Regions from separate parts of the Bradyrhizobium sp. PUT101 genome, predicted to be linked through region 1. Evidence: riboswitches for the same ligand, from Rfam matches in the RefSeq annotation. Region 1 holds a riboswitch; each other region holds the start of a gene.

Region 1 (2,198 bases):
TCGGTGACGAGGTCGGCGATCTCGATCAGCTCGTCCTTGGCGTTGCGGCCGGTGAGCACGACATGCGTCATCGGCGGCTTCTGCGTGGTCAGGAAGTCGACCACCTCAGTGATGTCGAGATAATCGTAGCGCAGCGCGATGTTGATCTCGTCGAGCACGACCATGCGCAAGCTCTCATCGAGGATCAGTTCCTTGGCCTTCTCCCAGCCGGCGCGCGCGGCGGCGATGTCGCGGGCGCGGTCCTGCGTCTCCCAGGTGAAGCCTTCGCCCATCGCGTGGAACTGACAGAGATCGCCGAAATGGCCGGTGAGCAGGCGGCGCTCGCCGGTGTCCCAGGCGCCCTTGATGAACTGCACGACCGCGCAGGGCAGGCCATGGGCGACGCAGCGGACGATCATTCCGAAGGCCGAGGAGGATTTTCCCTTGCCGGCGCCGGTGTGGACGATGATCAGGCCCTTTTCGCCGCTCTTGGTCGCCATGATCTTGTCGCGGGCGGCCTTCTTCTTCGCCATCTTTTGGGCGTGCCGGGCGTCGGTTTCCTCGCCCGTTCGGGTATCCGGTTCAGGCGTCATCGTACCATTCCTTCGGCTTGACAAGTGGCAGCCACCGGCAAATGGTGGCCCGGCGTTGGTTCCTGTCCTACGACAGGCGAAGAGGGAATGCGATAGGGTCCGAATCCGCAAGATTGGGTCCAAAATGCAGCCGCCCCCGCGACCGTGACCGGAGAGATGCCCGAAGCCACTGATTCCCGCGGGAATCGGGAAGGCGGGGATCGAAGGGCAAAGCCCTGCTCCGCAAGCCGGGAGACCTGCCAGCGCGGACGAGTTTTGGACCGGCGGACGGGGTGTTCCGCGACGGGGAAACGGCCTCTTGAGTCAGGGTCCGTGTGCCTCTCGCCTCCCGCTCTTTATCCTGGAAGAGGCGATGACCGTCACACTTCATGTCTGCATCACCTGCCGCGGCGGCCAGACGCTTGGCGAGGGCGAGACGACGCCCGGCAAGCGATTGCATGGCGCGATCCTCGACGCCGGCGTGCCCGACGGCGTCGATGTGGTTCCCGTCGAATGCCTGTCGGCCTGCAGCCAGGGCTGCTCGGTCGCGCTCAGCGCGCCCGGCCGCTGGTCCTATGTCTATGGCCGTCTCTCCGAGACGAATGCGCAGGACGTGGTCGCAGGCGCAGCGGCCTATGCGGCCGCGCCCGATGGCCTCGTGCCCTGGCGTAGCCGCCCGGAAATCTTCCGCAAGCAGTCGCTTGCCCGCATTCCCCCCATTGCCATCGTGCCGGAGGCCGCCGAATGAACTCGCTCGCAAAAGTTCCGGTCACGGTGGTCACCGGTTTTCTTGGCTCCGGCAAGACCACGCTGATCCAGCATCTGCTCGCCAACGCGAATGGCAAGAAGCTCGCCGTGCTCGTCAACGAGTTCGGCAGCGAGGGCGTCGACGGGGAGATATTGAAGTCGTGCGCCGACGCGAACTGTCCGGAGGAGAACATCGTCGAGCTCGCCAACGGCTGCATCTGCTGCACGGTGGCCGATGACTTCATCCCGACCATGGAGCAATTGCTGGCGCGCCCGGTCCGGCCGGATCACATCCTGATCGAGACCTCGGGCCTGGCCCTGCCGAAGCCGCTGCTGAAGGCGTTCGACTGGCCACAGATCCGATCGCGCATCACCGTCGACGGCGTGATCGCGCTGGCCGATGCCGAGGCTGTTGCGGCCGGCCGCTTCGCGCCGGACCCGATTGCCGTCGAAGCGCAGCGCGCGGGGGACGAGAATCTCGATCATGAGACGCCGCTGTCGGAAGTGTTCGAGGACCAGATCGCCTGCGCGGACATCGTGCTGCTGACCAAGGCTGATCTTGCGGGCAGCGCCGGCATCGAAGCTGCCAAGGCGGCGATCGCCGCCGAGATGCCGCGCCGCGTGCCGATGCTCCCCGTCACCGACGGCGCGATCGATGCGCGCGTCATTCTCGGCCTTGGCGCTGCTGCAGAGAACGATCTCGCCGCGCGCCCCTCGCATCATGACGGCGAAGAGGAGCACGAGCATGACGATTTCGCTTCCGTCGTGATCGATCTTCCGGAAGTCACGGATGTCGATGCGCTGGTCGCCTCTGTCCAGCGTCTGGCGCGCGAGCAGAACGTGCTGCGCGCCAAGGGCTATATCGCGGTCGCGGGCAAGCCGATGCGCCTCTTGCTGCAG
Region 2 (2,198 bases), 1.4 Mb from region 1:
CGTTCGGGCTGTTGAATACGCCTGGAACGAAATCGAATGGATCGACGGACGACGAGCCGCCGTAGGGTGAATTGTTGGTGTGAGTAAAATTGATGCGGTTGACGTCGAAGCCCGCCACGAACTCATCGGCCATGCCAAGGACATGCCCACGGAACTTCGCGTCCATGCGGTTGCCGAGCTGCTGCTGATCGTGAAAAATCTCGATATAGCTGGTTCGGTTGATGAGCCCGGTGGCAGGATTGTAGGCGTAGCTTTCGACGTCTTTCCAGTGTCGCTTGGAGTTCAAATAGTAAAGAGTGTTCCGGACCGAGATTCCATCGGTGATCTGCCAATCGGTCTTCACCTGGTTCCAGCTATCCTGGTAGCGGATGTGGCTGTCGCTGACGTTGTAGTTTTTGAAGCGCAGGGATTCATCCAGCCTGCCGTTGATCAGCGGCGTGCCGAAGTAGCGCGACGGGTTGCGGTCACCGTAATCTGTAGACAGCGTCCAGATGACGTCTTCGTTCTGCTTAACCTGAACCACGGCATGAAGTGCGGCATTGGAGGTATTATCGCGATCGACCCAGCCGTCCGACATGTTGCCGGTGGCGGTGATACGATAGGCGACGTCCTTACTCACCGGACCGCCGCTGTCCACCGCGATTCGCCGCGTCATGTTGCTGTCCAGCGACATCTCGGCCTGGTTGCGAGGGATCCACAGCGGCAGTTTCGAAACAATGTTGATGGCGCCGCCGACCGCACCCGCGCCATACATCATCGATGCAGGGCCGCGCAGCACCTCGATGCGCTCGGTCGACCACGTGTCGAACGGAAACGTCACCGTCCCGGCGCCGATATAGAGCTGGGTGCCGTCGTATAGCGTCATGACGGATCCAAGGCCCGTGAAGCCGCGGGTATTGAACGAGACTCCGCCATTGCCCGGTGCCGGGCTCGCCGTGAAGCCGGTGGCGTTTTGCGTCACCGCGTCGAGGATGTTCTGCTGGCCGCGTTCAGAAATGGTTTCGGCCGAGATCACCTCCACGCTGGCCGGCGTCTGCAGTCGCGTCAAGCCGAGTCGGCTACCGGCCGTGCTAGCGCCGGTTAGGTTGAGCGTCGGTGCGGCGAACTCGGGACCCGTCGGGTTGGCAGTCGGAGCACGCGTGTCGGCAGCTACGCCTCGCTGCTGGCGTGAGCGCGCGAGGCGCGTTGCATCGCTACGTCGGGTGCTGCGAGCATTCGGTGGCCTCGCTGGCGGTTGCACCACCACAGGATCGAGCGTCTGGGCCGGCCTTTCGGACTGTGCCCAGCCATCCGTCGACAACACGAGGCAGGAGAATACGAGGCAGGAGAATGCAACTGAACGGAGCAACGCGCGGCGATGCTGTGGCGCGAAGATTGTACGGGAGGTCATCAATAGACTCGCGATAACGTGGCACGTCACCGCGAACGCAGTTTGGCCGCTGCCTCAAGAGGAAGACAGCTCAACACCCACCAGGACACCCCGCCCAATGTGCTCGCGTGTGACCACGACTGACGGCAGGTCTCCTGGCTCGCGGGTCGTTGCCTGTCGCCGCCTTCCCAAGCTCGCAGGCCCAGTGGCGTTTGGCGAAAGGCTCACCGCTTACAGTTGCGGGGGCAGCCACGGCGTTGGGGGATCCCCGCACCGTATTCCCTATTGATCTCCCGAAGGAGAACCGTCGCAGTCACCCTAGTTTTATTTGCGAAGGGCTGTCAACTGGCTGCCCCGAGACAGTTCAGCGCGTCGCACCGTCATCGGCGACGCGCCGATCGTCCACCGGGCGGCGTCGGGCGAAACACCAATCCGCTGTCAACCCCTCTCCTCGAAAATATTCCACTTTACCGAAATTCGGATTTGTCGTATGTGCCGGCCATCCCAGCCCACCAGAGGGGCGGTCGTACGTCGTCACGAACGCGGGCTGGGTTGCGGTGGACGCGGGCGGCGTTAAAGGCGGTTTGTTGCGTGCAGGGCGGGATGAACCTCGTGAGCATGGCGCGGACCGCGAAGACGGACGGCGCCCATGTCCGGCGGAGCCTCTTGGCGAAGCCGGATGGCCTGCGTACGGCGAAACCGTGTGGTCCTGGCCGTCGTTGCTACGGTCAAGCCCTGGCGAAGGCGTCACTCGCGTCAACCGGCGCGATGCCGTGAATTTCGTCGAGGCGAGGGAGGCCAGAAGGAACTCGGCTCCCGGGAGAGCGCG
Region 3 (2,198 bases), 1.6 Mb from region 1:
TTTTCGTGAAGCCGGCGGTCGCGCTAAAACCCTGCTGGTTGGCGTAGTTGAAGGGCGTGCCGGCCCCTCGCCGGTTGGTCGCGAGCTCGTCGAGACCGATCGACGGATCCACGGTGCGGCCGCCCGGCAGTCGCAGCTCCTGATTGTCACCGGTGACGGTCAGGAAGGCGGTCAGGCCAGGCATCGTGTAGTTCAGGTTGCCGACGCCGTTCTCCTGGGAATAGCGATTGTTGTCGCGGTAGCCGTCGGTCCTGACGGCATTGCCGTGGAACGAGGTCGACCACGGACCGGAATTGAGCGCGGTCGAGACGTTGCCGAGCCCAGCGTTGAACGAGCCGAAACCGGCCTCGATGCGCGCTGTCGCGGGCGGGCCGCCGACGCCGTTTTTGGTGACGATGTTGATGACGCCGCCAACCGCATTGTCACCATACAGCACTGCACCGGAATTGCCGCGCGTGATCTCGATACGCTCGATGGCATTGAGCGGGATCGTGGAGAGATCCACCTGCGCCATGTCGATGTCGTTCAGCCGCCGTCCGTTGACCAGCACCAGCGTATTGGCCGTGGCGAAGGCACCGAAGCCGCGCAGATCGACACTGGTCTTGGCACCGATCTGGCCGCCATAGAACGTCGTGATCTGGGCGCCCGGTACTTGCGTCGCGATGATCTCGGCCAGCGTTTGCGACGGCGCATGGGCGATGTCTGCGGCCGTGATGATGGTCGTGGCCGCGCCGACGATGCCGTCATTGCCGGCGGCCGCTCCACTGCCCGAGCCGGACGAGCCGGTCCCGCCCGGCGCACCATTCGGGCTCACCCGGCGCCTCACCGCATCGCCATCGCCGGCCGCCCTGGCCCGCGTACGGCTCTGATCGTCAGGCTGGGTCACTTCGACCGGCGGCAGCTGTTCGGCACCGGCCTGCTGCGCGTGGGCGATGGAGGGATCGAGCGAATAGAAGGAAGCGGCCGCAACGATGCCGGCGCAGCAGCGCCTGGCGGCAGTGACAAAACGGGACAAAATCATAACCTCGGCATGACGTCAGTGGCACGTCACAGCGAACGAGGCTTTACGGCGGAGCGATCGATTGCTCCGGTGAAGCTAATGTCTGTACTCCCCGACCGACATCCTCGCGTGTGACCACGGCTGACGGCAGGTCTCCTGGCTCGCGGGTCGTTACCTCTGCGTCGCCTTCCCAGGACCGAAATTCCCAGTGGCATAGGACGAGAGATTCACCGCTTACAGTTGCGGGGGCAGCCATGGCATTGAGAAGATCCCGCCTTGGGACATCTCGCACCACGTTCCCTTTTGATCTCCATGAGGAGAACCGCCAGCGGCCAATCTACGGGGCGCCCAGGCCGGGAGTCAATCGACCGCTGGCATCTTGGCCGCAGACGCGATCGGCCGGCTCCACAACGAATCGAGCAATGCCCTGCGCCGCCTACGTTCGCCCCCGCGGGCGCTGGGCCTGAGCCCAGGCCACAGCGACATCCCGCGGCGGAGCGTCGAGGCGCTTGATCGGCGTCAGTTCGCCGGAGGCCGAGACGATCGCGGTCTCTTCGCGCCGGCAGCGCGTGCAGACGAAACGGACCTCATGCGGGGATGCCGACCAGCTTGAACGTTTCACGTTGGCGGCCATCGGCCAGGCATCGCAATGCGAGCACGATACCAGGAACCGGCCGGGATCGAGCATACCCATTCCATTGGACTCCGCGTCCTGCCCACTGCTTCCAATGACTATCCTATGTGAATCGTTCCGGTGCCTCGGCACCGTCGACGCCACGTTCGCTGGAAGCCTGCGCGCTGCTCGCCGTTCCCACGAGACCTCCGGCGTTGTCGATTTCAAAGCTTGCGAATTTCATCCGATGTCCCCCTGCTCCGATCGACCCTATCAGGTCGAGACGGCGAGGACGATTGGGGAGCCGGGGATCGCGCGTTGCGACGCCTCGCAAGGCAGAAGGTAATCCGCTCAGCGAGCCCCCTTGAGGGTGCAGGATGTCGTGCAGGTGACCGTGGTGCCGCGATCGCACGATCTGCAGGCGTTGACGCACTGGTTCATGTCGCGTGGATTGTAGTTGTAGTTTCGTAGCGGACAGGTCGACGTCGTCGAGCCGGTGATGTCCCGCTCCTGGTCGCAGGCCGCCGTCATGAGCGCGAATATGATCACGGCAACGAAGCGCATGGGACCTGCCCTGTCAGGCAC

Evidence for each region. Region 1 has a riboswitch for cobalamin ahead of ACSHT2_RS32270 (DUF1636 family protein). Riboswitches for the same ligand answer to the same signal wherever they lie in the genome.
Region 2: another riboswitch for cobalamin. It lies ahead of ACSHT2_RS25905 (TonB-dependent receptor); the one in region 1 lies ahead of ACSHT2_RS32270 (DUF1636 family protein).
Region 3: another riboswitch for cobalamin. It lies ahead of ACSHT2_RS04270 (TonB-dependent receptor); the one in region 1 lies ahead of ACSHT2_RS32270 (DUF1636 family protein).

What each region holds. Positions count from the first base shown of each region.
Region 1 is NZ_CP197207.1:6,771,822-6,774,019, forward strand. Features, by position in the region: gene cobO (cob(I)yrinic acid a,c-diamide adenosyltransferase) at 1-572, opposite strand, end outside; cobalamin riboswitch at 612-830, shown strand; gene ACSHT2_RS32270 (DUF1636 family protein) at 925-1,299, shown strand; gene cobW (cobalamin biosynthesis protein CobW) at 1,296-2,198, shown strand, end outside.
Region 2 is NZ_CP197207.1:5,367,033-5,369,230, forward strand. Features, by position in the region: gene ACSHT2_RS25905 (TonB-dependent receptor) at 1-1,390, opposite strand, end outside; cobalamin riboswitch at 1,498-1,693, opposite strand.
Region 3 is NZ_CP197207.1:877,549-879,746, forward strand. Features, by position in the region: gene ACSHT2_RS04270 (TonB-dependent receptor) at 1-1,015, opposite strand, end outside; cobalamin riboswitch at 1,130-1,342, opposite strand; gene ACSHT2_RS04275 (hypothetical protein) at 1,437-1,694, opposite strand; gene ACSHT2_RS04280 (hypothetical protein) at 1,965-2,177, opposite strand.